3 linked regions of the Fervidicoccus fontis Kam940 genome follow. Each later gene encodes a partner of the first gene's protein in a complex. Links are inferred from orthologs where the notes say so. Each region holds a gene or a part of one and is shown on either strand. Other genes may lie near its edges. The genes, in order: tuf, rpl12p and FFONT_RS01770.

Region 1 (10,666 bases):
GAAATAGTAGAGAAAATTGAACAAGCAAGCGAGGGAAAAATAAGCAAAGAAGATCTCGATAAGGCTTATGGAGAGCTCATTTCACACAAAGCTAAAGAAAAAGAAAAGAAGGAAAAGAGCGAAAGAAAGAAGGAAAAAAGCAACAAAAGTAAAAAAGGCAGAAAACCAAAGGCTAAGAAAAGTTAAACGTCATTGACAAATTTCACGTATTTCTTTAAATTATTAATGACGCGAAGGAAATTGCTGTAATTATCGCTGGAATAGAGAAAAATATAGGACTCTCTCCAAAAGTGAGCATTAATCCTGATAATACGCTTCCGATTAGATTTCCAACTTCTCTAGCCATATAATAAGAATGGTTTCCGTATCCGCTTGTAAGCTCTACAAAATAGTTATAGAGAGTAGAGTTTATAATTGAATACATTATGAGAGAGAATGCAATATATATTGGAAGGAATTGCGGATTTCTCGCAGCATCCAGGAAAAATATGAACCAAGCGCCTCTTATAAGTATAGAAAATGAAGCTAGTGAAAGGCTTTTGACTTTTGTTGATGATAGCATCAAGAGAACTAAGCCCATTAATACATACGCAACTCCATTTGAAAGCCACATAATATGCATAGGAACACTTGATCGCAGAACAATAGGAAGTGCAGTAATCATGTAGTTTCCAACCAACGTTGTTCCAAGAATTGCTATAAGTATGGAGATTGAGCTTTTGCTTTTTCTTATGCCTTCAAATTTTTTGAGGTAATAGCTATTGCTTATCAAATCTGAAGAAGTAAACCCACCGAGATAGAAGTTTATCCAGTTGAAGCTTTGCGAGAAAGCGTGAAACTTCCTCTCAAATCCGAATGGTATGGAAGGCAACGAAAGAAAGAATAATATTGAAAGAATTACAGCTATGAGCATGAATATATCTAAAGACAAGCCTAAAAATACTCCTCCTATTAGGATTAAAAGAACTCCTCTTGTTATATACGAAATCATGTTCTGAAGAATTGATTTTTTTGACCACTGAGAGCTGTCATTCATTTCAAATATCGTGGTAGTAAGGGAGAGCGTCGAGCTTGAATTGCTAATGGCATTCAGTAAAAATGCTATAGTTACAGATAAAAAACTGTGAACATAGAGCAAGACAAATGAAGTCGCCATAGTAATAACTGAAATTGCACTTAGCAATTTATTATCTTCTGAATCTGAAAGAGGAGAAAGTATTTTATTTGACAGAATAAAAGTTACGCTCCACATAGCAGTAATGAATCCGTAAACTTGAGAAGATACATGAAAATTATATGCTATATAAGTTGAAAGTGCGCTGTTTATAAATGAAAGAAAAGACAGCGATATAGTTCCAATAAAAAACCACATCAGCTAATCCACCGTAATAATCAATTTAACGAAAATACCTTTAAAAGAAAAAGACCCTTTCCTTTTTTCATTATTTATTTTAAAAAACAAAAAATTATGGCAAGACCGAACTCAATAACCATATCATGTATATCGGAATAAATACCAATGATATTGTATTTAATAATTTAATTACTATATGTAATGATGGCCCTGCAGTGTCCTTTAATGGATCTCCAACGGTATCTCCAACTACTGCTGCTGCATGCGCAGGTGATTTCTTTCCTCCGAAATGACCAGCTTCTATGTACTTTTTAGCATTATCCCACGCTGCTCCTCCCCACATCATTAAAATTGCTAAAGTTACAGCACTTGCAGTTGCACCCACAACTAGAGCACCAACAGCAGCTCCTCCGAACAAAATTCCTATAACCAAAGGCGGCAATATGACTGTTAGTGCGGGAGAGATCATGTTTCTAATCGCATATTGAGTGCTAATATCAACCGCTCTATAGTAATCAGGCTTTTCCTTCCATTCTAATATCCCTGGTCTCTCCTTAAACTGTCTCCTGACCTCTTCAACCATCATCCATGCTGCCCTTGTCACAGCATCTAATGCGAAAGAACTGAACAAATATGGAATCATTGCGCCTATTAAGAAGCTCAGCATTATATCAGGTCTAATCAAAACTAGCCTGTTGATAAATTGCTGCATAATTACAAGGAAGTTCTGCATATTTATTTGAGCAATTCCACTAACTAGCTGAATTACCGAAGGATCTCTCGCAACATAATCTTGAACAAATGCCTGAAATAGCAGTAAAGCTGCAAGAGATGCGCTTCCCATCGCAAATCCCTTGGTCAAGGCCTTTGTAACGTTTCCTAAAACATCAAGAGGATCGAGCCTATTTCTAACCTCTTCTTCCAGTCCAGCCATTTCAGCGATTCCACCAGCATTGTCAGAAATAGGTCCTGCACCATCGAGAGTCATTATGATCCCTGAAAGCGATAACATTCCTAATGTAGCTAAAGCGGTTCCAAAAATTCCGTAAAGGAATTTTTCTATTGGAATGCCTGCTATTGCCAATGAATTAGAAGTCGAAGGAAGTGGCATATGCATGCCTATCATGAAAGCAATAAGAAGAGCTGATGAAATTACGATAATAGGCACGAATGTCGCCCTCATTCCTATCGTGAGCCCTTTCAGAATTGTCAAAGCAGAGCTGGATTGCGAGACTTGAGCTATTTCAACAACTGCTTTAGATTCCCTACCGGTATAATAGTTCGTAGCTAGCACTATTATAACAGCAGAAATTATTCCTATCAGCGATTCTGAGAGAAGATATCCCCAATACTGCCTAAAGAAAAGAATATATACGATCGCGAATCCAATTAATGCGACAACAGCTGTTACTATAACCCCGTTCCTCATGGGCTCAATCGGGTCATTAAACTTCTTCTGGGAAGCTGCTGTTACAACTCCTGGTATAGTTGAGATTATCTTTACAGCTCCTATCAGCAATGGCAATAGCATGAATTTAATAGCCGTATCCTGGGAAGTTCCTGCATTAATCAATATAAAGTAAACTGCCCAACCAACGATCATAGAACCTAGCAGTTCTGCAGTAATAGATTCGAAAATGTCTGCCCCTCTTCCCGCACAGTCACCAACGTTATCTCCGACCTGGTCTGCTATTACGGCCGGATTTCTAGGATCGTCTTCAGGTATTCCCGCTTCAACCTTTCCAACAAGATCTGCACCCATGTCCGCAGCTTTTGTATATATTCCTCCTCCAACTTGAGCAAATAATGCCGAAAGGCTTGCCCCAAAAGCAAATCCTGCCAAACTGTCAAGTACAATTCTTATGCTTAAAGGATTGCTACCGCCTACAAAGAAAGAATATACTAGATAGAGCAGAGAGAGCATAAAGACGCTCATTGATGGCACTAAAAATCCTAGCACACTTCCTCCTAAAACTGCAGTCCTGAGCGCTTCCCAAGTTCCTCTCCTTGCGGCCTCGGTTGTTCTCACATTAGCCTTTGTTGATGCATCCATACTTAAAAACGCTGCTGTTACAGATGATGCACTACCCAAAACTACTGAGACGGCAATAAGAATGGACTCTGAAATAACTTCGCTTCTCATTTCCGGATGTTGTGGCAAAAGCTTCACATCGTACCCGATGTAAACGCTGATACCAGCAATAACAGCCATAATAAAAGAGAACACAATTATTGTTTTTAATTGCCTTTTCATATATGCTGAAGCTCCTTCTCTTATCGATTTCCATATCTCGACCATTTTTTCCGTGCCTGTAGGTTGCCTTCCAATCCAGTTATAGATATATAAAGCACTTATTATTCCTAGAAGACCTGCAATTAGACCCACATATACGAACAGCACTTTCATTTCACCAATGTTTAAAACTGTAATTACCTTGAAAAAATAAAGCCGAATGGTTAAAAAACTTAATCTTTTTTTATCATTTGCTGTTTTTGCAATAAAAATTTTTCCTTTTTCAATTTTTAAATATTAAAATTTATTCATTTTTTAATATTAATAATTATTATAAAATTTAACTATTTTTATTTGAAGTAGCTATAAATTGCACTTTTTTTAAATATTTGCACCTGCAATATTTAACAAGGTGAAAAAATGAGCAAACATTACCACCATCATATGCATTCCAACAAGAAAAGACTCGAGGAAAATTTGCTTCTTGAATTGGCTCAACTCAGCAACGAAGATGTTATTTTGGACATAGGATCAGGAGACGGTTATTATTCCTTCATATTTTCTAAACATGCAAAGAAGGTCTACGCTATTGATAAAGCATATATGGATGAAAGCCTTATGAATAGCTTAATTCAAGAGGGTAAAGAAAAGGGCATTAGCAACTTGGAATTTTTGGCGAAAGACGTTTGTGAAGGCCTAGAAATAAAGTATTTCAATTTAGCGTTTTTCTCTAATAGCTTTCATGATATAAATTGCAAAAAAGAGTTGCTTAGCTATTTATATAAAAATTCTGCTGAAAATGGAAGATTACTGATAATAGAGTTTAAGCCTTCAGATTCATGGTTATTTGGTCCTCCACCTCATATAAGAATAAAACCAGAGGATCTCGTCAAAATGGCAACTGAAGTTGGCTTTAAATTAGACAAAATGATCGAGAGAGATTCTCAGTATATTGCAATTTTTAAAAAAGAAAAATAGTTCATCGAAGAGAGCGAAAAATTGGGATAAATGATCTTCTTTACCTTTTCCATAACTATATCTAATGATTTTTGTATTTATTTGTATATCAAAAAACTTTATTCTAAAGATATTTCGCACTTTTGATTTAAGTAGCGCCGGGGGCGGGATTTGAACCCGCGCTCCCCGTATGGGGAACTGGCTCTCCAGGCCAGCCCCTTAGTCCGCTCGGGCACCCCGGCTCAAAAACTAAATACTTTTTTCTCCCTTATAGCTTTATCCACTTCTTCAAGATCTTTGTGGCTATCAATGCTTTTCCAGTATATGTCAAAATACTTTTTCCCCTTTAATTTATTTTGTTCTGCAACTTTCGGAAAAGTTTCCTTCTCAATATCCCCTTTTTTTGGAAGCATTTCAAATATTTCGCTTTTTAGTAAGTACACTCCGGCATTTATCCATATGCCCTCTATCTTTGGCTTTTCTCTGAAACCTCTTATATGACCGTTGGTATCTACATCGACAACTCCATACTGGCTTTGAAGAGGAGCGAGAGCAATTACGCCAATCTCATCCTCCAAATCGCTGACCATTTCATAAGGGTTCAGGTTCGTTATAATATCTCCATTTACAACAAAGAAATATTTTTCATCTTTCATTACGTTATAAGCATTTTTAATTGCTCCTCCAGTTCCTAAAGGCTCATTTTCAAAGGAATATTTTATTTCAACTTTAAGCTTTTCACCATTGCCAAAATAGCTTTTTATAATCTCGCCTAAGTATCCAACTAGAAGGACAAATTTTTTTATACCAAGGCTTCTAAGCCAAAGCATCTGCCACTCTAATATGGGTCTTCCTCCAACCTCTATCATTGGCTTAGGAATGGAGTCTGTTAAAGGTCTCAGCCTTTTGCCATATCCTCCCGCAAGTATTGCAGCAGTTTCTACTTTCATAGTTTTCACCGCAGTTAATCTAATATTAAAACTCTCATCGACAATTTAAATCAAATTCGAACACTTCAACTATAAAATATTTTAATCTATTTAAATTTTAAGATACTTTTATACAAAAATAATGTGGCGGTAAGCAAATGGAAAGGATGATTCTAATCGCTAGAGCGCAAGATGTCAGCGAGGAGACCGCTCTTGGGCTGAAAAAATGCATTGATGACTACAGCATAAAGTCCTTTCCTTTGATAAACCCTTTAATATATGACACTAGGGCTTTCAATTGGTCTGAAGGTAAGTATACGGAATTAGTTATTAAGCTGTTAAGAGAGCAACTTTCTTTTGAAGAAGTCCCAGCTGTGATAATTGTAGGAGATTTAATTGATATAAAAGGATATGCTTGCAACAAAGCTTTAAAAGTATGCTTGCTTCAAAAAGATTTTGTAAAAACCGATGGTGTCATAAAGGAAATTTTAAGTGCTTTAGAATTTTTTTAGATCAGCTCAATTTCGATATAAACGTCTTCTGGCACTCTGACCCTCATTATCTGTCTCATAATCCTTTCGTCACTTGCTATATCTATAAGCCTCTTATGTATCCTCATTTCCCAGTGCTCCCAGTGTTTTGAACCTTCACCGTGAGGTAATCTAAGAACCGGAACTACCAACCTTTTAGTTGGAAGGGGCACCGGTCCTCTCATCTTTACTCCTCCTTTCTCTGCTATAGCCTTTATTTGGCTTGTAACCTTATCTAGCGATTCAACATTCGCACTCCATAACCTTATCCTTGCCATTGTAGCCGGCATAAGCTTCACTCCCAATTTTTATTTAAGATAAAAAAACAAAAACTTAAAAATATTTTGGATTTTAGCATTCGATAAAAATTTTATCCCTTTATCTGAACCTGTTCAGGCACTACATCAGTTATTACTCCAATGCCTATCGTCTTGCCCATATCTCTCATAGCGAATCTTCCTAGTGCTGGGAACTCGGAGAACTTCTCTACAACCATCTGCTTAATTGGCTGGAACTTCACAATTGCCGTATCTCCCTGCTTTAGGAACTGCGGGTTCTTCTCAGCCTCTTTACCAGTCCTTGGATCTAGTTTTGATACCAGCTCGGTTATCTTAGCTGCAATGCTTGCAGTATGTGCATGAATAACTGGTGTATAGCCAACTGTTACGGCTGATGGATGCCAAATTATGAAAAGTCTCGCAGTGAATTCCTTTGCAATTGTTGGCGGATTGGTTAAATGTCCTGCTACGTCTCCTCTCTTAATATCGGTCTTTGTGACGCCTCTCACGTTGAATCCTATGTTGTCTCCTGGCTCTGCCTTTTCTATCTGCGTGTGGTGCATCTCGATGCTTCTGACTTCTCCAACTATTGCTGGAGGCATAAATACTATCCTGTCTCCTTTCTTCAGAACTCCCGACTCAACTCTTCCTACAGGAACTGTCCCTATACCGCTTATAGCATATACCGCTTGTATTGGAATTCTTAATGGCTTATCAATTGGCTTTGGTGGAATCTGAATATTGTCTAAGGCTTCTACCAGAGTGGGGCCGTTGTACCAAGGCATGGCAGGGCTTCTCTCTATTAAGTTGTCTCCGTTCCAACCGGATATAGGTATAAACGGAATCTTCGATATATCAAATCCCAGGCCCTTCATAAATTTCTGAAGAGTGTCAATTACTTGTTTGTACCTTTCCTGGCTATACGGTGGCTCTGTTGCATCCATCTTGTTTACTGCAACTATTATCTGTTCAATTCCCATTGTTTTCGCAAGTATTAAGTGCTCTCTTGTCTGTCCTTCTGGGCTCATTCCAGCCTCAAATTCTCCTTTTCTCGCAGAAACGACAAGTATTGCAGCATCAGCCTGACTTGCACCGGTGATCATATTCTTGACGAAATCTCTGTGCCCTGGAGCATCAATTATAGTGAAGTAGTACTTTTTGGTTTCGAATTTCATAAATGAAAGATCTATTGTTACTCCTCTTTCTCTTTCTTCTTTTAGGTTATCGAGCAACCATGCATATTTAAAAGACTCTTTACCTTTCTTCTTTGCCTCTTCTTCTAGCTCGGCCAGCTTTTTAGGATCTACATAACCTAATCTGTAAAGTATGTGCCCTACAGTAGTGCTCTTTCCATGGTCAACATGTCCGATTACTACTAAGTTAAGGTGAGGTTTTTCGCTCATTGGGATCACTCTCACTGTGTTTTTAATTTTTACATTAAAGGATATTTAAAACTACTATGATATTTGATATATGGTGTTATAAGTTTTTTGAAAATAATAAATTTTTCAAAAAAGCTTTTTTACCTAGAGCTCAAAGCTATTCTTTCTACTTCTTCTTTCTTCGCTATTGAATAGCTCTTTGGATCATTGTTGGCTACTGCAATGATCTCATCAGCTAAGCACTCCTCAATTGGCTTAGGTCCGTTGAATGCACAGTTTCTGGCACCATCAGTTATATTTCTAAGAGCTAAGTCGACTCTTCTCTGAGGAGCGACATCGACGGCGACATGGTAGATGATCCCTCCGTACATAATTCTCGTTGTCTCCTCTCTAGGAGCCGCATTTTCTATCGCTCTAACTAGAACCTGAAGTGGGTTCTGTTTTGTTTGAAGGTAAATTATTTCAAATGCATTTTTTACAATATTGTAAGCGAGGTGTTTTTTCCCCATGTTTCTTCCGTGCTTCATTAGGTTGTTTATGAGCCTCTCGACTATAGGTATTCTCGACTTTCCAAATCTGACATGTTCATGCCTTCCCCCGGTATGAGGAAGGAACACCGGTCTAAGAGATATGTACTTTTTCAGGCTCGGGTCTCTGATCTCTATTCCTTCATAACTCCACTTATCGAACAGTTTTATTTCTACAGCCTTAATCTCCTCGTTTTCTGCCAATACAATCACCATTTTAATGAACTTAAACTACTGAAACTAATTAGTTTTAAAGCTTTTATAAAATTACCTCTAATAGTATCGAAGCTTTAAAACTAAAAATGATTTATAAACATTCAACCTCATTGATTTATCTAGTAGTTTTTAATGGTGTTATTTAATTATACAATTATGTAATCTCGTTAAAATGGTTTTCAGTCGAAAGTTTTTTATATTCGATGATTCATTAAATAATTTTCAACAATTGATTTATTGAGTTTCAACAAAAAATAAAAATGGTGTACCGCTTGGTTAAAATTATTGATACTACTTTAAGAGATGCTCACCAATCATTAATTGCGACAAGACTTTCTCAAGACGACGCTAGAGATATTGCTGAAATAATAGATAGAGCTGGATTCTACAGCTTGGAGGTTTGGGGAGGAGCTACATTTGACGTTGATGTAAGATATTTAAAGGAAGATCCTTGGAGCCGGCTTAAAAAAATCAGGGAAGTGGTAAAGAAGACTAAGCTACAAATGCTTTTGAGAGGAAGGAATTTAGTAGGTTATAGAAAGTATCCCATAGATGTCTCAAAGGCATTTATAGAAAAGGCATATGAAAACGGCATAGATATCTTCAGGATTTTCGATGCTTTAAATGATATAGACAACATTGCGGAAGTTATAAAAATTGCAAAGCGGACGGGTGCGATAGTTCAGGGAGCATTGAGCTACACTATCAGCCCAATTCATACAGTTGACTACTATGTTAAACTTGCAGAGAGCTATTTAGAAGCGGGGGCTGATTTAATAACAATCAAGGATATGGCAGGACTTTTAGATCCTTCAACCGCGAGGAGCCTTATTAGCAGAATTAAGAAGGAGCTAAAAGTTAAAGTAAATATTCACACTCATGATTCTTGTGGGCTTTCAGTTGCGACGTATTTAGCCTCAATTGAAGCAGGTGCTGATTTTATTGATACGAGCATTTACCCGTTGGCTTTTGGGACTGCACAGCCAGCTATTCAAACAGTATACAACATACTCCTTAAAAAAGACAGGAAAAAACTCAAAATGAGTGAAATAGAGAAGGCCTCAAGACATATAGATTCCCTTTTGAAGAAAAGATATTCTCAATTATATAATCCAAAGCTTCAAGTTCCCGATCCGAGAGCCATGATCCATCAGATTCCTGGCGGAATGCTTTCTAATATGATCGCACAGCTAAATGAGCTACAAGCTTTAGATAGGCTTGAGGAAGTCTTAATGGAAATTCCAAAAATCAGGAAGGAGCTTGGCTGGCCTCCTTTAGTTACACCGATGTCTCAAATTGTTGGGGCACAAGCAGTTTTAAATGTAATAAGCGGAGAAAGGTATAGCATTGTAGTTAAAGAGTTGGTTGACTATGTTAAGGGTTTGTATGGAAAACCTCCTGCACCAATTGACAAAAACGTCGCTGAAATTATACTAGCAGGAGATGGAGGGTTACCTGAAAAGTCTCTCAGCTTGATTGAGTGCAGGGAATACATGAAAAAATTGCTCAATGATCCGAGGGAAGAGGACGTAATAACATTTTGCCTCTTTCCAAAAGAGGCTGAGGCATTCTTTAAAGAAAAATTTGTATCCGTGTCACCCATTTCACAGCTTTCAGCTCAAAAGCAGCTTGAGAAGCAATAATTTTTTCATTCAAAATTTTTATAATCTTTTAGAGATAGATTATTATTAAGAGCCGCCGTAGCTCAGCCCGGGAGAGCGCCCGAGAGGTAGATACCTCGGCGAAGCTGAAGACCGGGTTGTCGGGGGTTCAAATCCCCCCGGCGGCACCAGAGCTTTATTCCTTTTTCGCGAAGAAAAATTTTCAAAAAACCTGAATAGGCTTGTTTTGCCATTTTATTTTTAATAAAAAACCCACTCAATATTACGTTTTAGATTTTCCATGAACAGTAGAACCATTCTCTCATGTGAAATTGAACTAGATAGGTGGAAGTAGTTTCAAGCATAAAGGTTAAGGTGAAACCCATTCCAGAGAGACCTATAATGATTTAGGGCGGAAAACGGGAAAGATCCAAAACTTATGAGATTGCTTTTGTTTGAATTTTTCAAAATGTTATTTAACTCCTATTTGAAAAATGTTATAGGAAAATACCAAAACTTATGGCGCTACGGAGATGAATGAAACTACCCGGAAAAATGGGAAGCTTTTAAAGGCTGTTGAGATGGATGCATATATAGCATCAAAAGATCCACTCATTCCCGTTATTCTTTTAATTCTCGAGAACGGGGATGAATTTGAG
Region 2 (10,616 bases), 660 kb from region 1 along the record:
AGGAATCCTCTTCATTCTTCTCAATTATATTTTTATTTTCTCATTTCCTGAAAATATTAAGATTTATCCTTTATTCATCATTGAAACTCACGGAGGATATTCTGTCATTTCTCTCGACTTCGGTCAAATAGTAGCCGTAGTTGTGATAATTTATTTGCTACTCTATTTTTTAATAAAAAAGAAAAATCGTGTGAAAATATAGGACAAAAAATTATCATAAAATGAAAGCTCTCTAAAATTAACTTTTATAAATTGGCACTAGCGAAAGAAATTTTAAGTTTAAAAAAGATGTTAGAGTTATAAACCCTCAATTAAAAAAATTTAGAGTGAGCCGCGGTAGTATAGCCCGGTCAAGTATGCGGGCCTTTCGAGCCCGTGACCCGGGTTCAAATCCCGGCCGCGGCACCTAATAAAAAATCTGTAAATAGGAAAAACGCGCGGGATCTCTGGTTATAGTTTTGTTTTTACTCTATTAGTTTGGTGTAAAAAGATGAAAAGCGAAAGCAAAGAGGAAAGCAAAATTAAGGAAATGCTGTCAATGTGGCGAAAAATACTGAAACTGTCTAGAAGACCCGATAAAGAAGAATTTAATTTGCTGTTAAAGTTAAATATAATAGGGTTTACTCTAGTTGGAACCATCGCATACATAATTCACATTATGGTAACTGTTGTTCTTCCAGCGATAAGGTGAAAAAAATGGAAAATAACGAAAAAATAAATAATGGTGAGAAGCCAGCCGAGAAGAAAAGTTCATTTTATTTAATCAGAACAGTTTCTAGACAGGAGCTAAATGTAGCATTGCTTCTTGAGAGGAAAATTGCTCTTTCGCATTCTCCCATTTATTCAATAATTTTGCCTCCAAAGTTAAAGGGGTATTTGGTATTAGAAAGCCAAAAATCGAGTGCGGTTGAAGCTGTAATTAAGGATATGCAACATTTAAGAAAGAGAGTTTATGGAACACTTACAGTTGAAGATGTAGAAAGAATGACCAAGCCAAAAGCGACAATCGAAACTTTAAATCCCGGAGATACCGTAGAAGTTATAGCAGGTCCATTCCAGGGCATAAAAGCGCAGGTAATTGAAATAGATAAAGTCAAGCAAGAAGTGGTTCTAAATATTTTAGAATCCGCATATCCGCTCAAAGTAACTATTCCGGGTGAGTTTGTAAAACCGGTAAAGAAGGTGGAATAAAATGAGTGAAGTTAAAATTATAAATTTAAGCGTAAAAACAGGAAACGTTTCTCAGAAAGATTTAGAAGAAGCTAAAAAATATGGTTTTAATGTAGATGAAATAGCTGAAAAAATAAATAAGAGGATAGGTGCTTTAAAAGAGAAGGAAGTAAAGATAACGATATATTTGTATCCTTCTGTTAAAGATTATATTATAGAAGTGAAGCCGCCTACAGTAACCGAACTACTTCTGTGGAAAGCTAAAGCAAAAGAGCCCAGCGGCGATCCTGCTCATAAAAAAGTTGGCGATATCAAGGTAGCAGATTTAGCTGAGGTAGCAATAATAATGAAAAACGAGTTACTTACAAGAGATCTAAAGAAAGCTGTGAAGATGCTTTTAGGGAGTGCAAGAAGCATAGGTCTCACAGTCGAGGGTAAAGACCCTAAAGATGTTCAGAAAGAGCTTGAAAGCGGCACATATGATAAAATAATAGAAGATTATATAAAGGATTGGGAAGAACATTAAAAGGAGACATCGTTTTTAACTTAAAAATGAAAAATAAAAAATAGTTTATGAAAAATAAGGGTGTCACGTTACTATGGCTCAAGCGACAACATTAACGGAGAAGATAGAAAATGCTTTAAGAGAGGTATTGGAAAAAAGTCCAAAGAGAAACTTTAAGCAAAGCATTGAAATGATAATAACATTTAAAGAAATAGATCCAAAAAAGCCGGAATTTAAGATTAGAGAGAACGTATTTCTGCCTAATGCACCGAAAAAAGAACCAGAGATTTGTATAGTAGCTGACGGAGATTTGGCACTTCAGGCAAAGAATCTAAATGTCAAACAGGTTATAGATAAAGCAATTTTGGATGAAATAAGTAAGGATAAGAAAAAAGCTAAAAAGATTGCAAAAAACTGCGATGTAATTCTTGTACAAACGGATTTGATGTCTCAAGTCGGTCGAACTTTGGGTCCAGCACTAGGACCTAGAGGAAAAGCTCCGATACCTTTGCCTCCAAGAAGCGATCTTCAATCAATATTGGAAAGATATAAAAAGATAGCAATTGTAAGAATAAAAGATCAGCCACAAATTCAAGTAAAAATAGGTACTGAAGATAATACGTTAAAAGAACTGACTGAAAACGCAATTGCAATACTGAATGTAATAGAAAATAAGCTTAAGACTCTTTCAAATGTCGATGCTATATATTTCAAAAAAGCTATGGGACCTCCAGTAAAAATTAGAATGAGGTGAGCATAATGAGGCTTATAGTAAAACAGAAAGTTGTCCCTAGTTGGAAGGAAGAGGAAGTAAACGAATTAGTTAAATTAATGAAAGAATACCCTGTACTAGGAATAATTGATGCTAAAGATGTACCTGCAAGTTTGATCCAAAAAATCAAGGTGATGCTCCGAGATAAAGTCGATGACGCTATTGTCATTAAAAGCGTAAAAAACAACTTATTTCTCATAGCTTTGGAAAAGGCAGACGTTAAAGGAAAAGAAAAACTGAAAGAAGTGATAAAGGACCAGAAAATATTCGTATTTTCAAAACTGAACCCATTTATGTTAGCGGCAATGATTAACAGAATGAGATTGCCTGCTCCTGCTAAAGCTGGAATGAAGGTTGATAGAGAAATTGCAGTCGAGCCCATGGATACACACCTTCAGCCAGGGCCTCTGTTAAGTGCATTCGGAAAGCTAAAAATTCCCACAAAAGTTCAAAACGGAACCATTTGGATTGCAAAAAGGACAGTACTCGCAAAGCCTGGTGATGTAATAAGCGCAGATCTCGCATCTATGCTTCAACGACTGGGCATTTCTCCTGGGGAAGTCGGTTTAAGCTTGCAGTATGCACTAGACGATGGTGTCCTATTACCTGCAGAATCTTTGAGCTTAAACATTGAAGAGTACAGAAATAGCTTAATCCAGTCATACATTCAGGCTATAAGCTTAGCATCAGAGATCGCATATCCTGAGCCTGAAGCGCTTAAGCTATCCTTAATAAAAAGCTATAAAAGGGCTTTGCACTTATCTGCAGAAATTGGATACATTACAAGTGATAATGCAGAATATGTTTTGAGAGTTGCTGCATCTAAGGCATATAGCATTGTAGCTGCTATGGGCGACAAGGCAAAAGAATTGGGAATAGAAGGAGTTCAATTACAGAGACCTCCTGAAGGAGAAAAGAAGGAGGAGAAGAAGGAGGAAAAGAAGGAAGAGAAGGCTGAGGAAGAGAAAAAGGAGCTAAGCGAAGAGGAGCTATCTAGTGGATTAGGAGCATTATTTGGATAACAGAAAATTTTTAAATTGTTTTTCATATCTTTATATGCGATGTGATTTAATTCGTATAAATATCCTGATGAGGCTGAGCAAAGCTTAGCCGAACAAAAAAAGAAAAAAACTCAATTTATATAAAGGCATAAAAATAATGATATTTTAATAGCATAAGGGGTGATGAACTATAGAGTACATATATGCATCTCTCATGTTACATAGTGCAAAGAAAGACATTAATGAAGAAAATATAAAGAAAGTTCTAGAATCTGCGGGAATACAAGTAGATGATGTGAGGGTTAAAGCGCTTGTTGCAGCTCTACAGCAAATAAACATCGATGAAGTGTTAAAATCTGCTTTAGTAACAGGCGCAGTAGCACCTGCGGCACCTGCAGCTGCACCAGCTAGCGAGGAGAAGAAGGAGGAAAAGAAGGAAGAGAAGGCTGAGGAAGAGAAAAAGGAGCTAAGCGAAGAGGAGCTATCTAGTGGATTAGGAGCATTATTTGGATAACAGAAAATTTTGAGTAATATATTAAAATTACATGGTTTTTAAAGAATAAACTTTTATTCAGATATATTTTTGAGTTAATTTTGATTGACAGTTTTTTCGATTTACGACTGAAAGCCTTATCCTTGAAGACAAATAAAGTTTAAAATATTTCCAGGCTTTTATTCTATAATCAAATCTCAGTGATCAGCCTTTAAAGGCGGAGTAGGCTTCCTAACCAAGACAAATAGAAGGAGTATTATATCTTAGATCAAAACAATAAGTTCTTTTCAATTATCAATGGTTGGTTTCTGATAATTCTAATTCCCTTGCAAATGAAAAGTATATTTACAAATAAATACGGAAGGCCTTTCGCTATTTTGAGGATTGATGAGCACAGATATTGGATAGTACAAAAGTTTAAAGATAGTAAAAAACAATTTATGTTTAGTTTATATGAAAAAAGGTGCTGTTAAATATGGTGCAAGTAAATCCAGAAGAGTATTTGCTTAACTTTTTTAAGGAAAACGGCTTTGTTAGAAAAAGATGCAAAAAATGTGGAGAATATTTTTGGACTCTTAACACCGAATTCGATACATGCCAGGACGCACCATGTGTAGAATATTTTTTTGATAGTATCCCAGTTAAAAGACCATTAAGCGTTAGAGAGGCCAGACAAACATTCTTGACTTTCTTTGAAAAAAGAGGGCACAAAATTTTAGATCCTAGACCTGTGGTCGCTAGATGGAGAGAAGATCTCTACCTCACAATTGCAAGCATTGTCCTTTTTCAACCACATGTAACAAGCGGTCTAGTGCCACCTCCAGCGAATCCATTAGTTGTAAGTCAGCCGTGTATTAGGCTAGAAGATATAGATAACGTCGGACTCACTATGGGAAGGCACTTGACTTTATTTGAAATGGGAGGGCACCACGCGTTTAATGAAAGGAATGGCAAATTTATTTACTGGAAAGATGAAACGGTCAGATATTCATTTGAATTCTTCACTAAAGAAATAGGAATACCTCCTGAACTTTTAGTATTTAAAGAGTCCTGGTGGGAAGGAGGAGGGAATGCGGGGCCGAGCTTCGAAGTTACAGTAGGTGGATTAGAGCCTGCTACTTTGGTGTTTATGCAGTATAAGAAGAACGGCAACAACCTTGAACCGATCCCTCTTCAGATAGTTGATACAGGATATGGAATTGAAAGGATTGCTTGGTTTACCCAGAAAACGCCAACCGCGTTTCATGCAATATACGGAGACCTTGTTAACGAATTTAGGAAAAAATTAGGCTTAGAGGAACCACCGAAAGAATATTATAAGGCTGCTTTTAGATATGTTGGGCTACTCGATCCTTCTTCTGAACAAAGTGTCTCCATGTTTATAAAGAACATATCAAAACATAGCGGTTTTGATGAGGAAAGTGTTAAGGCCTTCTTGCAAAACGACATGAAGCTTTTCACGATATTAGACCACAGCAAAACATTAGCTTATATGTTAGGCGATGGGATCGTTCCAAGCAATCAAGGAGAAGGGTATCTGGCAAGATTAGTTTTGAGGAGAGCTCTTAGAACTCTTTATTTGATAAATCCTGAAATTGACTTTACAGATTTTATTGAAAAACAAATCGAATATTGGAAGCAAGACAACTACAAACTTAAAGAATTCCACAATTATATAATAAACGTAGTTCAATATGAGCAGAAAAAATTCTATGAACTTGTAAAGGAAAAAATTCCAAAATTATTGCAAACGGTCGTTTCTAATCCAAACTTTGAGACATTTGAGAAAATCTATAAAGAGCAGGGGATACCTCCTGAACTAATAGTTAATGAGGCAAAAAAGAAGAACATAAGCATAGAGGTTCCTTTTGACTTTTATTCAAAGATTGCCAGAGAAAGCTCTAGACCCAAATTAGGAAAAAAACAAGAAGTCACAACTAGGTTAGAATGGCTAAATAACATACCTCCGACGGAGCTTTTATTTCACGTAGATCCATATTTAAGAGAAAGCGATGCAAAGATTTTGGCAGCGAAAGAAAACATGCTTGTGCTCGATAAAACAATTTTCTATCCATTAGGGGGTGGACAGTCTAGCGATAAGGGAAGCATAGAAGTAGATGGAAAAATCTATAATGTAGTAAACGTGGAAAAGTACGATGAGCATGTCATTCATTATCTTGATAAAAACATTGAAAAAGACGCCGAAAAGCTGATTGGATCGAGTTGTAAGCTAAAAATAGACTGGAGTGTAAGATACCTAAACATGAGACATCATACGAGTACTCATATATTGCTTGGAGTATTAAGAAAAGTGCTGGGTCAACATGTATGGCAGGCTGGCGCAGAAAAGACACCAGAAAAGGCTAGACTTGATGTCACTCACTATGAAGTGCCGGATCCGGCTACAATAAGAAGGATCGAGGACGAAGCAAATAAGGTAGTATTAGAGAGGTTGCCTGTTATCACTAAGTTCATGGATAAAAACGAAGCCGAAGAGAGATACGGCTTTGTCTTATATCAAGGCGGCGTTCCAATGTCTAAGAGGATAAGAATAGTAGAAATACCTGGGCATGATGTTGAAGCGTGCTTTGGAACACATGTTTCAAATACTGGTGAGGTTGGAGGGATAAAGATTATAAATGTTGCGAAGCTTCAAGACGGAATTATAAGGTTTGAGTTTGTAAGCGGTACCCAAGTAACTAACTATGCTAGCAAGCTTGAATCAATACTCAATGAAGTCTCAAAGGAAGTAGAAACAGAATCGCCATTATTGTTAAACAGGGTGAAGAAATTAAACCAGGAATTTGAGCAAATGAAGAACAGACTTAACTTATACAGGGACATATATTCTGAAGTGTTTAGAGAAAACTTAAAGAGTAAAGCAGAAGTAATAAATGGCATAAGATTATTCGTTTACAAAGATGAAATAGACGATGAAGAGTTTACTACTGAGCTACTTAAAGAGATAACTCGAGAAATGCGAGAAATCATAGTTATAAGGATATTCAAAAATGCAAAGGGAACAAGTATAGAGGTAAGCGAAGGAAGAGAATCTTCTGAAAAATTAAATGCAACTGAAATAATTAAAGCTCTGTCATCCTATGGATGCAAGGGTGGCGGCAAAAAAGATCATGCCCAGTGTACAAGTGAGCAAGAAATAAATGTTGATGATGTATGGAAGATGGTGAAAGAGCTCCTGGAGAAAAAAGGCTAAAAGAAGCAATAAAAACTTATCTTTTTCTTTTGAATAATAATTTTAAATCAGAGACTGCTATAAACATAGCATCTTCAAAATACTTCTTAAGCATTAAAGAGAGAGAACTCCTTAAGAGGTGCTTTCATTCTTTTGAATTCAATAAAATGGTTAAACAAAAGACCTTCAATGAATCACAAGTTGAGGGTAAAAAAATTGCAATAGATTACTATAATGTTGTCACGACAATTTCCGAAGCTATTGAAGGATATTTTGTGTTTAGATGCACAGACGGAATAATTAGGGATCTCGCAAAAACAGAAGGAAGATCAAAAAGAGAATGGCAAATTCATGAAACAGTAATGGAATATGTCAAAGAATCGTTATATGAGATTTCTCCCGAAGAGGTTGTGTTGGTGGCGGACAAACAAGTTCCATTTAGTGGAGAGTATTTGAGCAAGGCTTCTTCCCTATTTTCTGAAAGATTGAAAAACACTAAATTTTATCTCGATAACATGGCTGATTCGCTTTTAATAAAACTATCTTTAGAAGGCAAATATATCATTGCATCGAGCGATTCTCTGATAGCTGAAAAAGCATTGAACATCTTTGATCTTTCTTCATTTGTTTTAAAGAAATTAAAAATATTGGATAAAAGAGTTATAGAAGCCATTCAATTTATAAGCGATGAAATTTGAAAACTCTTCAAGCAAGCCTTCAGTTGTAAAAATCTTATCTTTAGCTGTTTTTACTAGCACGTAATGCAAGAAAATTTTAAAAAGGGAATACTTTTAATATTTAGTAGTGATATTAGAATAATAAGGGCCCGTAGCCTAGCCAGGATAGGGCGCCGGCCTTCTAAGCGCTATCGTTTCGCCTGTGCGGGGCGAAGTAAGCCGGTGGTCCGGGGTTCAAATCCCCGCGGGCCCGTTTTTTAATTTTTAATTTTTTGTATATTTTACAACTGAAACCCTCGCCCTTTAGGGCGGGGGGAGGTCAGAAAAATAATCATATATCGGAGTTTTTCTATTTGAAATAAAAAAAAGCTTTAGTTTTCAGATTAAATTTTTATTTGAATTTTGCTAGAATGAAAAATCTTTTGATTTTTTAGAAGTACAAATTAAATATATCAAATAAAATTAAGGTTTACATCCTTCATCGCATATATGTAAGTGTTTATCACCGACTTCAATTGCTGTGCCTCCATATATATTTCTCAAAACATCTATTTTATAGACATTTTCAGGCTTTCCAAAAGTATAATAATTCCTACTAAGTAGTAACATGTAGTTGGTGTTTTTCATTAACAAATTAGGATCGTGGCTCGTTATAATGACAAGTTTCTCTCTGGACAGCTTGACTATTATTTCAGCGAGATCTATTCTTGTTGCTGGGTCTATAGAAGAGAAAGGCTCATCGAGGAGCATTACGGGTTTATCTTTTAATAATGCTTTAGCAATAAAGACTTTTTGTTTCTGACCACCACTGAGCTCTCTCATATCTTTTTCAAAAGCGGTCTCTTCCAGTCTAACGAACTTTAGTGTGTTTTTGATTCTGTTTGTAATGTTATTGTTAATTTTAAATCTAGGCCATCTCTCTTCAAATGCGAGTTCCCACTCTAAAAACTCCCTTGCACTTATTGGAAAGTTCAAAGACTTAGAAGAAATTATGAGTTGTGGAACATAACTAAAGTACTTAGATGCGAGTCTAGGGTTACCAGTAATATCTTCGCCATTAACAATGATCTTTCCCTCTTTAGGATTATATAGACCGAGTAGCAATTTAAATAGTGTAGTTTTTCCAGCTCCATTAGGACCTACGACTTGCATTAGTCCTTTTTTTGGCAAACTGAAAGATAAGTTTTCAAAAATATTTTCGCTGTTGTATGAAAACCTAATTTTCTCTACTAGCAAATATTTTTCAAATGTTTGTTCTTTCTTCAAAATAATGTTTTCAGCTTTTTCCAATGTGCACACCCTATGATAAAATTTATTAACTTTGTGCACGTTAAAAAATTTTTTGCTCAGGTGAGAAAAATGAAGAGAATATTATTTTTCATAACTTTAGTTTTTCTGTTTGTTGGTTTTAGCCTATCGATTCCAAATACCGCTTTAGCTGAAACTCAAAACCAAACACAAGGTTTCATCGTTACTACTTTCCCTTCATTAGTTGACGACGTAAAATTGATAACAGGAAACTATTTTACCGTAGTTTCGATAGTTCCGCCTGGTGTGGATCCTCATGACTATTCGCTCACTCCGCAGGATGTAGATATTCTGAAAAACGCAACACTTATTATCAGCACTTTGCATACACCCATGGAAGTGCAAATAGATAACTATTTCAAAAGCGGACTACTTCATTCCTATTATATTGCTATACCTAACATCACTGGCATAGTATTTGTCGATAATCCCAACAACGGTTTGCCAGATCCTCATATGCCAATTTACGATCCTAATAATTACTTAAAGTTCCTGTACAACTTAACTCTGACGGTTTCAGAAATTGATCCTTCTCACAAACAATACTACATGCAGAATTATGAAAACATTTCCAATCAAGTTGAAAGTCTAATAGAAAAATACGAGGGAAAATATAGGGGAACAGCTGTCGCATCTACTCCTGAAGCAGTATATGCTATCAATTGGCTAGGATTTAATGTCACAAGGCTTTTGCTAACAGAAGAAGAAGCGAGTGTTTCTCCGCAGGATGTGAATACGATAACTTCAATGATAGAGAATGGAACTGCAAATGCCGTAGCTATACTTGTTTCATTTCCACCACAAAATGGAAGCGTTTCACCTTATTCACAATACGACTCATCATTATACAACATATATACTACATATAAAAAAGGATTTCTACTGGAAGTGCCATCTCCTGTTACAGGTGGAAGTATATTAAGTAAGCTTCAATTTATAGTAGCTCAATTAAGTAGCTATAACAATACCTCAAATTATACGAGTAATTCAAGTATAAGCGAGTCTACCGCTAGTTCATATGTATATATAGTAATAGCAATAATTTTGATAGTTTTAATTACTGTCTTGCTTTATTACTGGAGAAGCAGAAGGCAAAACAAAAAATAAGGATGAATTAAAATGAAGATAGAAGACATTTATTTGTCTATGCTAGGATTATCGATACCATTAGCGATAATATTATCAATTTCTTATCCGAGCTATTTTAATCCTATTTGGATGACAGTACTTCTTGGCTCTGCTCTGATATATGGAATAATAGGCCCAATCCTTTCAGCTAAAAATCTGCTCTTTTTAGCAGGTTCTATACCTCATTCAGCACTTCTCTCGGCAAGTATGGGAATTTTGCTGAGCATGATGATTAGCGGAAGCAACCTCGTTTGGTCTATAATTTTCAATGTTATTTTAATTTTTACGATAGGTTTGGTGATACATAGAGGCGGTGATCCTAACAAATACACATCAATCTTTATCGGAACTACTGCTTCATTAACCGTG
Region 3 (10,512 bases), 210 kb from region 1 along the record:
GAGATTTAGTCGAGAGCAATCCATTCACTATTGTAAACGGAGAAGTTATAGCTTTAGATTCGAGAATTATAATAGACGATAATTCTGTCTATAAGCATAAGGAACTTGTTGCGAACAAAGAAATGAGCGGTGAAGAAACTGAATGGGAGATCAGAGCTAAACAAAGAGGCTTTGCATTTGTCGAGTTAGATGGGAATATTGGGATTATAGGAAACGGTGCAGGACTAACAATGGCAACTATGGATTTGATTTATGAGTTCGGTGGGAGTCCTGCGAATTTTCTTGATATAGGCGGTGGAGCTAATTCAGAAAGAGTGAAGGAGGCTGTTTCTCTCTTGCTTGAATACCCTAAAGCTAAAAGTATATTTATCAATATATTTGGAGGAATAACCAGGTGCGATGAAGTAGCTAGAGGAATAGAAGGAGCATTGAAGTCTGTTGGTAAAATTAAGCCGATTTTCGTCAGGCTTTCAGGCACAAATGAAGAGGAAGGGAAAAGGATACTTAAAGAGTTGGGAATAAGTTCATATAATGATCCAATTGAAGCTGCGAGAAGCACTGTCAATTCTGTAAAGGGAGGTGAATAACAAAATGGCAATATTAGTCAACAAAGATACAAAAGTATTGGTCCAAGGGATTACCGGGAAAGAGGGATCCTTCCATACTAAGTTAATGCTTGAATACGGTACAAAAATTGTTGCAGGAGTTTCACCTGGCAAAGAAGGTCAAGAGGTTTACGGTGTAAAGGTATATAACAGCGTAGAGAATGCTATGTCTGAGAATCCGCATATTGACGCATCTATAATTTTTGTACCAGCCGCTTTTACTGCAGATGCTGTGTATGAAGCAATTAAAAATAAAATAAAAAACATTATCGTTATAACTGAAGGGATTCCCGTGCATGAGACGATGAAATTTGTCAATTATGCGAATGAGAAAGGCATAAGAATTATAGGTCCCAACTGTCCTGGAATTATAGTTCCAAACGAGACGAAAATTGGCATAATGCCAGGAAGCGTATTTACAAGGGGCCCCGTAGGCATAATGTCAAGAAGCGGTACTTTGACTTATGAGATAAGTTACGCTCTATCAAGAGAGGGAATTGGGCAATCGACTGTTATAGGCGTTGGAGGAGATCCGATAATCGGTCTAAACTTCATAGAAGTTATGAAATTATTTAATGATGATAAAGAAACGAAGGCGGTAGTTATGGTGGGGGAAATAGGAGGCGACATTGAAGAAAGAGTAGCAATGCGATTTAAGAAAGGAGAATTTGACAAGCCGATAGTTGCTTACATAGCAGGCAAAACAGCACCTCCGGGCAAAAGAATGGGGCATGCGGGAGCTATAATTACTATGGGAGAAGGCACTTATGAGGGAAAAATCAAAGCTTTAGAAAATGCAGGAATACCTGTAGCAAAAAACCCATTTGAAATTCCAAAACTGATTAGCAAACTAATTTGATTCTAAAATTCAAAATGTTTTTTATTTGAACCAAAAGTCGAGACCTTTAGTTTGAGATTTTACATTTTCTTTAAAAGACTTTTGAAGTCTTTCAATAGCGTTTTCAACTCTAGCTTCATTAAAGTCATGCTCCTCCACTAATATTTCTTTAATTTTTTCAACAGAAGGTTCTTTCCACTGTATTGTATAATTATCGGTAACTTCGGGGTTCATAAAATAGTTGAAGATTTCATAGTAATCTACCTGAGTTTGAGGAAGGCTCTTGAGAATTTCCTCCGTTTTCTCATAGCTTTTTACAATTTTCAAAGCTGTTTTGATTCCAACCCCCTTAATACCGTCAGGATTGTAATCCGTACCTAGCATAATTCCTATGATTATAAGCTTCTCTCTGTTGATGCCGAGCTTTTCATAAATTACGTTTGATTCTATAACTTCCGGTTTGATATCAATATAGACATCTTTTTTAGGTAGCTTTCTCTTTCCAGAGACTGTAAGGTTCCTAACCACTCTTGGCGACCCAAACAATATACTGTCATAATCCTGACTTCCAGAGCTCCAGACATCTCCTTTTTTTGCCATATATGCAGCCTGAGCCTCCCCCTCTGCTGGAGCTTGTACAGTTGGAAGGCCCATGGCATCAAGTAGCTTAATAGCCTCTTTCACCATCTCGTCATTAAGCCTCGTAGATATCTGGGCATATTTCCTAGCTTCTTCATATTTCTCTTCAGCAATTGCTACCTGATATTTTTTGGCTGCCTCTTCTTTTACTTTTCTTCTTTTCTCTAGTTCTTTTTCCTTCAAACTAGGAGGTAGACCATCAAATACATATATAGGCTTAATTCCTGCTTCAATAAGATTTATTGTTCTATAAAAAATTCCGCTTAAATGGCTTGTTACTCTTCCTTTATTATCTATAAGGGGTGTCCCGTCAGGTTGCCTTATAGCCGCTAGAAATTGATATAGTGCATTATATGCATCAATTGCAATCGTTCTTCCTTTAAGTGATTCAAGCTCAATCTCTTTTATAGCCTCAGGAGGAATAAGCTCCCTTATATTTACTCCCAAGATGCTCAACTCTCTTTGTTCAATTCTATACTTAAGACGTCCTCTTTTATTAAGCTTGTCTTTAAAAGTCCATATAATTCCATTTTCATAATAGTTTTCAAAAATTCAGAATAACTTACTTCTGCAGCATTGTTGACAGCCTCATATAATTCTTTATCAGTAGATATTCCATTTTTGAGCTGGAGAACTCTATAAATTATCTCCTGAAGAGGCAAATTCCTCCAGATGCTTTTTATTTTTACCCCCTCCATTTAAATATAAGGAGTCGTCTCTATTATTTTCTTGCTAATAGCTTGTCTCGCTTGCTCAAACCATTTAATATAGTATTCGATCATCTGCTTAGTAATTGACGGCTTTATTACTTGCAGGGCATCCTCAAAGTGTCTCATCCTAATTTCAGTTGCCGATAAATTCTCTCTTAATGCCCTCAACCCTGCTTCTCTAACCAAAGCCTCTATATCTGCACCCGTATATCCCTCAGTAATTTCTGCAATCCTCTCCAGATCGACGTCGCTTGCTAAAGGCATCTTCTTTGTATGAATCTTTAGAATCTCTAGTCTATCGTCTTTGTCCGGAGGGGGAATGTAGATGAGCTTTTCAAGCCTTCCTGGCCTCAAGAGAGCAGGGTCGATTATATCTGGCCTGTTAGTTGCAGCTATAACTATAACGTTTTCTAAGCTTTCAATTCCATCCATTTCTGTCAGCAATTGGCTTACTACTCTTTCAGTAACATAAGAGTCGCTTGACATTCCCCTTATTGGTACAAGCGAATCAATTTCGTCGAAGAATATAATAACAGGAGAGTATTGTCTTGCTCTCCTGAATATTTCCCTTATAGCTTTCTCACTCTCTCCAACCCACTTGCTCAACACCTCTGGACCTCTGACTGCTATAAAGTTCGCCTCGCTCTCAGTTGCAACAGCCTTAGCGAGCATCGTTTTCCCAGTACCAGGAGGTCCAAAGAGTAATACGCCTCTTGGAGGTCTTATGCCGATCTTCTTAAATGACTCAGGGTACTTGAGAGGCCACTCAACTGCCTCTCTCAGCTGCTGTTTTGCCTCTTCAAGCCCACCTATATCGCTCCACTTAACATTTGGAACCTCAATATATATTTCTCTTAATCCGCTTGGAATAATCTCCTTATATGCTTCCATAAAGTCCTGCATAGTAACTACCATGCTATTAAGTACTTCTTCTGGAATTCTTTCACTGTTTAAATCTATTTTCGGTAAGTACCTTCTCAATGCATGCATCGCTGCCTCTCTTGAAAGGGCTGCAAGATCAGCCCCCGTATATCCGTGAGTAATACTAGCTATCTTTTCTAAATCTACATCTTCCGCTAAGGGCATATTTCTCGTATGAATTTGAAGTATTTCGAGCCTTCCTTGTCTATCTGGCAGAGGTATTTCAATTTCTCTATCAAATCTTCCCGGTCTTCTTAATGCTGGGTCAATGGCGTTAGGTCTATTCGTTGCTGCAATTACAATAACATCTCCTCTAGTTTCGAGTCCGTCCATCAGTGCTAGCAACTGAGCTACTACCCTCCTTTCAACTTCACCAATTACTTCGTCTCTCTTAGGGGCAATTGCATCTATTTCATCTATGAATATAATAGCTGGTGTGTGCTTCTTGGCTTCCTCAAATATTTCTCTCAACCTTTGTTCGCTTTCTCCGTAGAACTTACTCATAATTTCAGGGCCGTTTATCGCAACAAAGTATGCCTGGGTCTCGTTTGCAACAGCTTTAGCTAAAAGGGTCTTACCAGTTCCTGGTGCTCCATAAAGTAGTACTCCTTTGGGAGGTTCGATTCCTAATCTTTTGAAAACCTCCGGGTATTTAAGCGGTAGCTCAACAAGCTCCCTGATTCTTTCAACAATCGGTTTAAGTCCTCCAATATCTTCATATGTAACTCTAGGCATTTTCCCCGTATCTACCGGCTTATCTAAAACTATTAAGTTAGTTTCATTAGTTATTATGACTATCCCGATAGGCTTGGTTTGTATCACTGAAAATGGAATTGGCTGACCCAATACTGGAATGAGTACTGTATCTCCTTCTACCACAGGAGTATCAATTAGCCTCCTCTTTATGTAATTTACAAAGCTGTTTTCAACCTCGATGTTATAGTTATTTGGGGCAAGCTTTACGTATGTAGCTGGCTTCGTCTGTGCTTTTCTCACGATTACTTTATCCCCAATGCTCACACCTGCGTTCTTCCTAACCAATCCATCCATTCTTATTATATCCTGACCTTGATCTTCAGTATAGTTTGGCCAGGCAATAGCGGCTGTTTTTCTTCTTCCTTCAATTTCAACGACATCTCCAGGTTCTACTCCAATTTCCTTCAACATCTCCAGGTCTATTCTTACCTTTCCTCTCCCAACATCTTTTTGCTTAGCTTCTGCGACTCTTAATAAAAGCTCCTTTTTTTCATTAGTAGTACTCATATTACAACACTTCTAAATTTTTAATAAGTGAAGAAACGATTAAAAATATAGCGACAATATGTTTTATAAAACATCTTTAACTACAAAATAAAAGTACTGCAAAAGATATAATAAACATTTTTCTAAGAAGTTGCTAAATTGTATTTTCGCATGTGAAATCTTTGGTTTTTACTACAGCCGCGATATTTATAAAAGATTTTATTGAGAATTATTTAAAGTCAGAAATAAATAGGTTTAGAAACTACTTAATCTTGAGACGCTTTCGATTTCAAAATCATCTATATCTTCGATACCTCTTAATATTTCCTCCAGTTTTTCTGTTCCACCTTCTGTCTCCTCAGGAAAAGTCAAATATAATTTTAATGCCGTATAGCCAAATGCTATTGGCTCTTCAGATGCCTTAATTATGATATAATCCTGCGGTAAAGCCTTTCTGATTTTGTCAGCAACCTCCTCTCTTTTAGCTTCAGCATCTTTTGGATAAATTTTTAAGCTTACAAGTACTCTTGCCATTTCTTCTCATCCCTTTTACGGTCCTTCAAAACCACAAACCGGGCATTTATATTTTACACCTTGCTTCTTGCATTTACTGCATCTTACTATTTCAACTTGTCCACAGTTCGGGCACAGGAAAATTGTTGGCTTTTCTTCAGGAGAAACTGTCTTTCCACAACTGGTGCAAGTTCTTGTTTTTACGGTGTTATGTACGCTTAATTTTGATGCAACATTGCTTGATTGCATACTTATCACATCTAACATTTTCATTTTTTTACTATTAATTTTCAAATCGTTAATAAATTTTAAATTTTCCGCAATAGTACTATATGTTAAACTCAAGTAAACCTCCCCTATCCTAACAAATGGTCTCTATGGTAAAAAGATGAGGGTGTAAGCATAAACCTAAAAAAGGCTAAAAACCTAAACAAATTTTATATTTAAAAATTCTTCGCATTGCTTTAAGTGAAGTTATTATGCAATGTAAGCAAGTTATAGTTGCCAGAAAAGACTTGAGACTTAGTCCAGGTAAATTGGCTGCTCAAGTTGCACATGCCAGCGTTGAATGCGTATTGCAAATTTTAAATAGCAATAGAAATGAATGGAAAAAATGGCTTGAAGAATGGATAAAAGAAGGACAAAAAAAAGTTGTCTTAAAAGTAAGTTCTTTAGATGAATTATTAGTATATTACAATAATGCAAAAAGCTTAGGTCTTCCCGCTTCACTTATTAAAGATGCAGGTTTAACCCAGGTACCAGAAGGTACTATTACTGCTGTAGGCATAGGACCAGCACCAGAAGAACTCGTTGACAAAATAACTGGTATGCTTGATTTGTATTGAAGCCTTTTTATATTAGTCCCCTTTCATTAAATAGCGTAAGGTAGATAGTTGCTTTCTTTTTTAGTAGAAAGCTGAGGAACAAAAATTATTTTTTACTAAAGACTTCAATATTTTAATTTGTTTATCGCAAATTTTTATTTCAAAGAAAAAATTCGCGAATATATCCTATGCATTTAATTAAGAAGTTGTAAGAGTAAAATTTATGAAATACGAATAAAAAAATTGATTTTAAATAGATTATATAAAAATTATATTATTAAAGTCTGACAAGTAATAATTTTCTATAATAAAAAACATTTTAATGGTTTATATTCAAAAGATTCTTTTTTAAAAAATTCGTTTTTTTGAAATTTTATTTCTTCTTAATTTTCTTTTTACATAATTTAAAAAAACTTTATCTTATAAATCTAATTGTTATAGAAATTTTTTAGAATGTGAAGAAAAATTTAAATATTATGCGAAAATTAAAAATAAGTAAATCTTTTAATAAAATAAAAGGTGTGTTATGAATGGCAGACTCTCATGGTCTAAAAAGGCAGGTTGGATGGTTTGTGTCAGCTTCACTAGTATTGGGAACGTTGGGGTCGAATGGTCTTTTTGGAAATTACCCTGTAACTTATAGAATTGCAGGCCCGGCAGCATCTTTTGTATGGATCGTTACGATGATTTTCGGCGGATTTCTAGCAATGACCCTTGCATACGACTTTACGATATGGCCTGACAAGGCCGGCTCTGAGTATGCTCCCGTTCGTATCGCTTTAGGAAAATATCTTGGAGGGCTAACTGCTTGGGGATTCTATGTAAGCTGGGGAACAGCAGCAACTATAGGTACATTAATTACCGGATGGTATATATGGCCTACTAATACTACGTATCAAACGATATTTACTGGCGTAACGGTGACGGTGTTTTTCATAATTAATTACTTCGGAATAAAATTGGCTGGATTAGCTGAAGTTATTATGACATTATTGAGAATTGTACCTACAATTTTTGTTGGTTTAGTTGCAATACCATATGTTAACTTATCAAACTTTCATCCATTTTGGGTAGCTAGCAGTGAAATACCGGGTGCATCCGCAAATTCGCTCTACGGAATGTTCATGCTATTTTTAGCAGCATCCTTATATTCGACTTGGAGCACATATGCTACAGATATATTTGCATCAATAGTGCCTGAAATAAAGGATCCTGAGAAAAACGTCCCAAGAGCAGGGCTTGCCTCTACTTTGATTCCATTACTATTTGTAAGCCTCATAACGATAACCGGCATTGGAGTTCTAGGAAGCGATCTAGGGACAGGGGAAGCGCCATTATTTGAATATTCAAGAATTGTATTAGGCGGTGTCGGTTTAGCATTAATGTGGACTGCATTAATAAGCGGAACACTAACAAATGCGAATGTTGCTATGATAGGAGGATCTAGAGTCCTTTATCAAATGGCTGTTGAGGGAGACATCCCAAAGATCTTTGCAAAAACAAACAAATATGGAGTTCCAATAATTGGCCTGATTTTCACTTATATCATAAACATAGCAATGTTGTTATATACTCCGATATACGCTATACTTGTCGCTATGTTCCAAGTTCCATACATGTTAACAATATTTCTATTAAGCGTAGCAAACTTGAAGATCAGAGCAACAAAGGAGTGGCACGAGAAAGCAGCTTGGAAGGCTCCATGGTGGCTGATAATTGGATTCTTTATTATTGGTGTGCTTAGCCTTATGTACTGTTGGGCATATGGAATACTCTTTGGATGGCATGACATAATACTTGGAGCCGCTTCAGAAGTTGTGATGCTAGTGTTACTAGCGATACCTGATATTATGAAAAGAAGAGAGAAAAAGTAAACGCTGAACTTTTTAAATAATTAATATATTTTTTATTTTTATTCCATCTTTATTTTTGCAGGAGATTTAAAAAGCTTATGAAACACATCTTCTAAAACCTCAACTTTAGTGGGAAGTGCTCTCGCATCATATTTACTTATCCTTATAACATATTCTGTAGTTCCATCTGGAAGCCATATCGTATTAACACCTACTATTCTAACCGGGCTTAAAAGCTCTGAAGCTAATTTTTTGAGATCTCTTGTATCTTCCACTATTTGAACCCTTACATTCAACTTTTCACTCAACGCCTTAGCAACTTTCTTGAGCTGATATTGACTTTGCATATCGGATTTTACGACTATAACGCAAAGATCTTCGCTCCAAATGGTTCTTATATAATTAAGATCTTTTAAAAATTTGAATTCTTTCTCTTCTTCTAGTTCAATCAGTGCTTTCATTACAGGAATTTCTTTTTTATCGACTTTTCCACTATCTACTAGCCTCTGGCATCGCGGACACAAAACTCCTGTCTTGACACAAATATAATCGAGAGGAATTTTCACTATTTCTACAGCACCTCCTCATTAGCATTATAGCGAGTTACCAAATGCTATAATAACCTTGTTTATACTTAGCACACATGCATGTTAATTTTTATGTTAAAACCTCTTATAAATATGATCTTGAGTATTAAGTTTTAGAGAAAAAGATTAATTTTAATTTCGTTTTTAAGCTTTTCTTAGCATGAAAATGAGAATGTATTATTTGCTATAATGTGAAACAATTTTAATTGTAAAAAATTTATATAAGAGTAAATAAATTTAAAAAGTCTCAATAAGGTGGAAAAATGTCTAAACAAAATACTAACGAAATTTCATATGAAGAGTTTTCTAGATTAGACATAAGAATAGGGCTAATAAAATTTGCTGAAAAAATTCCAGGGAGTCATAAGCTTTTGAGGCTGATTATTGATCTTGGTCCATCTATCGGTGAAAGACAAATAATCTCTGGAATCGCTGAATCATATAAACCTGAAGAGCTTGTGGGAAAAAAGGTTCCCGTTCTAACTAATTTAAAACCAAAAAATTTTTGGGGTATGTGAGTGAAGGCATGATCTTAGCTATTGGATGTGAGAGCAACCAATTGCCAGTTTTATTGCTACCTGAAAAAGACGTTTCTCCTGGAACTAAAGTATGCTAAATGAGGTTAAAATTGAGTGGAAAGCCAAAAAAATATCGTTAGATTAGAAAACATTCATAAGATATACAAAACAGGAGAAATAGAATATCATATTTTAAAGGGAATCAACCTTACAGTCAGAAGCGGAGAGTTTATTTCTATAATGGGCCCCTCAGGCTCTGGCAAGAGCACTTTGATGAATATAATTGGCCTGCTTGATAGACCTAATGCTGGAAAAGTATATATAGATGGAATAGATGTAGCAAAATTAAAGGATAGCGAAATAGCAAAAATAAGAAATAGGAAAATTGGGTTCGTTTTTCAGCAATTTAATTTAATTCAAAGATTAACGGTATATGAAAATATAGAACTGCCTCTTCTTATAAGAGATATAAGCAAAGAGGAAAGAGAAAAGCTTGTTCGTGAAGCCCTTCTAAGAGCTGGCGGAGATTTGGGCTGGCTAAAGAAAAAGCCTAACCAGCTCTCTGGTGGACAGCAACAGAGGGTCGCAATTGCAAGAGCCCTAGTAGGAAAACCAAAACTGATTTTAGCAGATGAGCCGACGGGTAATCTAGATAGAGACTCAGGAAGAATAGTTATGGAAACACTTAAAGAACTAAACAAGGCGGGTGAAACTATAATCTTGGTTACTCATGATATTGAAGTTGGAAATTGTGCGCAAAAAATTTATTACATAAAAAATGGAGAGATTGTAGGTTCAGGTGAAACAGATCAGAATAAATGCATTTTAAATTCAAAAAGATAATTACTATTCATAATTTACTTTGATTTTTTCCGAATATATTCTTGTCCTCCCGTAATTATCATGTAATTTTATTGTAAATGCTTCATTTAAGTGAAGTAACCTATCTATTTGCATTAAATAATTTTTACAATTATCTTCGTCTGTACAGATTGTTTTGACCTGTTCTCTTATTCTTACTAATAAACCTTCGACTGTTGTCACAAAACCTTCGTCTAATTCTGAAGACAATATTTCGGTTTTTATTTCAGGAATTTCAATATCGGTATTTTCACCGATAAACATAATTATATTGAGATCTCTCTCATTTTCTATTTTTAATTCTATGATCCTCTTTTTTCCAATTTCATATGGAATTATATATGAAAATCTATATCCGCATTTTTCACATTTAGCTCCTACAATCAATGACATTCCATATT

The links.
Region 2: the proteins of tuf (region 1) and rpl12p are in contact, whole or in part, in a crystal structure (PDB 3WY9), measured with the Pyrococcus horikoshii proteins. The link is inferred for Fervidicoccus fontis Kam940 from one-to-one orthologs. Residues at the interface, in WP_010885563.1 of Pyrococcus horikoshii: Lys125, Glu126, Phe129, Arg132, Thr133, Lys165, Leu166, Thr169, Lys324, Gln326, Leu359, Ala360, Ile369, Glu372, Ile384, Ile422, Ser423, Gln425; in WP_010886059.1 of Pyrococcus horikoshii: Glu96, Glu97, Leu100, Leu103, Ser104, Ala105, Leu106, Phe107, Gly108.
Region 3: the proteins of tuf (region 1) and FFONT_RS01770 are in contact, whole or in part, in a crystal structure (PDB 7CSL), measured with the Pyrococcus horikoshii proteins. The link is inferred for Fervidicoccus fontis Kam940 from one-to-one orthologs. Residues at the interface, in WP_010885563.1 of Pyrococcus horikoshii: Val16, Lys20, Ser21, Lys62, Arg65, Glu66, Arg67, Gly68, Val73, Ala74, His75, Ile88, Asp89, Ala90, Pro91, Gly92, His93, Asp95, Phe96, Lys98, Asn99, Gly103, Ala104, Asp227, Val228, Tyr229, Ile231, Val234, Val237, Val239; in WP_010884146.1 of Pyrococcus horikoshii: Phe4, Leu6, Val7, Val9, Arg11, Met13, Pro14, Thr15, Asp16, Pro17, Leu38, Ala39, Lys40, Glu44, Pro45, Ile46, Ala47, Phe48, Gly49, Leu50, Tyr56, Leu58, Arg60, Asp61, Glu62, Glu63, Tyr65, Ser66, Phe67, Asp68.

The regions. Positions count from the first base shown.
Region 1 is NC_017461.1:547,223-557,888, forward strand. What follows is about bases 5,530-8,371. They hold tuf (translation elongation factor EF-1 subunit alpha), read right to left. Parts: upstream 7,685-8,371; coding sequence 6,374-7,684; downstream 5,530-6,373. Other genes in these bases: FFONT_RS02895 (hypothetical protein), read left to right, coding at 5,632-5,985; rpsJ (30S ribosomal protein S10), read right to left, coding at 5,982-6,293; FFONT_RS02910 (30S ribosomal protein S7), read right to left, coding at 7,804-8,371. Also shown: FFONT_RS02865 (hypothetical protein), read left to right, coding at 1-186; FFONT_RS02870 (hypothetical protein), read right to left, coding at 215-1,372; FFONT_RS02875 (sodium-translocating pyrophosphatase), read right to left, coding at 1,467-3,761; FFONT_RS02880 (class I SAM-dependent methyltransferase), read left to right, coding at 4,008-4,565; FFONT_RS02890 (nucleotidyltransferase family protein), read right to left, coding at 4,787-5,494; more of FFONT_RS02910, read right to left, coding at 8,372-8,406; FFONT_RS02915 (pyruvate carboxylase subunit B), read left to right, coding at 8,670-10,049; FFONT_RS02925 (bifunctional nuclease family protein), read left to right, coding at 10,541-10,666. UniProt on the Methanocaldococcus jannaschii protein: GTP hydrolase that promotes the GTP-dependent binding of aminoacyl-tRNA to the A-site of ribosomes during protein biosynthesis.
Region 2 is NC_017461.1:1,210,044-1,220,659, forward strand. What follows is about bases 2,509-5,300. They hold rpl12p (50S ribosomal protein P1), read left to right. Parts: upstream 2,509-3,638; coding sequence 3,639-3,962; downstream 3,963-5,300. Other genes in these bases: FFONT_RS06345 (50S ribosomal protein L10), read left to right, coding at 2,509-3,469; alaS (alanine--tRNA ligase), read left to right, coding at 4,417-5,300. Also shown: FFONT_RS06325 (protein translocase SEC61 complex subunit gamma), read left to right, coding at 491-691; FFONT_RS06330 (transcription elongation factor Spt5), read left to right, coding at 697-1,191; rpl11p (50S ribosomal protein L11), read left to right, coding at 1,193-1,696; FFONT_RS06340 (50S ribosomal protein L1), read left to right, coding at 1,770-2,429; more of FFONT_RS06345, read left to right, coding at 2,435-2,508; more of alaS, read left to right, coding at 5,301-7,155; FFONT_RS06360 (DUF434 domain-containing protein), read left to right, coding at 7,116-7,832; FFONT_RS06370 (metal ABC transporter ATP-binding protein), read right to left, coding at 8,274-9,101; FFONT_RS06375 (metal ABC transporter substrate-binding protein), read left to right, coding at 9,171-10,226; FFONT_RS06380 (metal ABC transporter permease), read left to right, coding at 10,239-10,616. UniProt on the Methanocaldococcus jannaschii protein: Forms part of the ribosomal stalk, playing a central role in the interaction of the ribosome with GTP-bound translation factors.
Region 3 is NC_017461.1:337,756-348,267, reverse strand. Bases 3,851-6,538 are described here. They hold FFONT_RS01770 (elongation factor 1-beta), read right to left. Parts: upstream 5,490-6,538; coding sequence 5,211-5,489; downstream 3,851-5,210. Other genes in these bases: pth2 (peptidyl-tRNA hydrolase Pth2), read left to right, coding at 5,948-6,313; FFONT_RS01765 (zinc finger domain-containing protein), read right to left, coding at 5,505-5,813; FFONT_RS01775 (CDC48 family AAA ATPase), read right to left, coding at 3,851-4,976. Also shown: sucC (ADP-forming succinate--CoA ligase subunit beta), read left to right, coding at 1-587; sucD (succinate--CoA ligase subunit alpha), read left to right, coding at 592-1,464; fen (flap endonuclease-1), read right to left, coding at 1,486-2,529; FFONT_RS01780 (hypothetical protein), read right to left, coding at 2,535-2,744; more of FFONT_RS01775, read right to left, coding at 2,781-3,850; FFONT_RS01755 (APC family permease), read left to right, coding at 6,823-8,166; FFONT_RS01750 (transcription elongation factor NusA), read right to left, coding at 8,205-8,711; FFONT_RS01745 (hypothetical protein), read left to right, coding at 8,996-9,250; FFONT_RS01740 (ABC transporter ATP-binding protein), read left to right, coding at 9,365-10,093; FFONT_RS01735 (ZPR1 zinc finger domain-containing protein), read right to left, coding at 10,097-10,512. UniProt on the Methanocaldococcus jannaschii protein: Promotes the exchange of GDP for GTP in EF-1-alpha/GDP, thus allowing the regeneration of EF-1-alpha/GTP that could then be used to form the ternary complex EF-1-alpha/GTP/AAtRNA.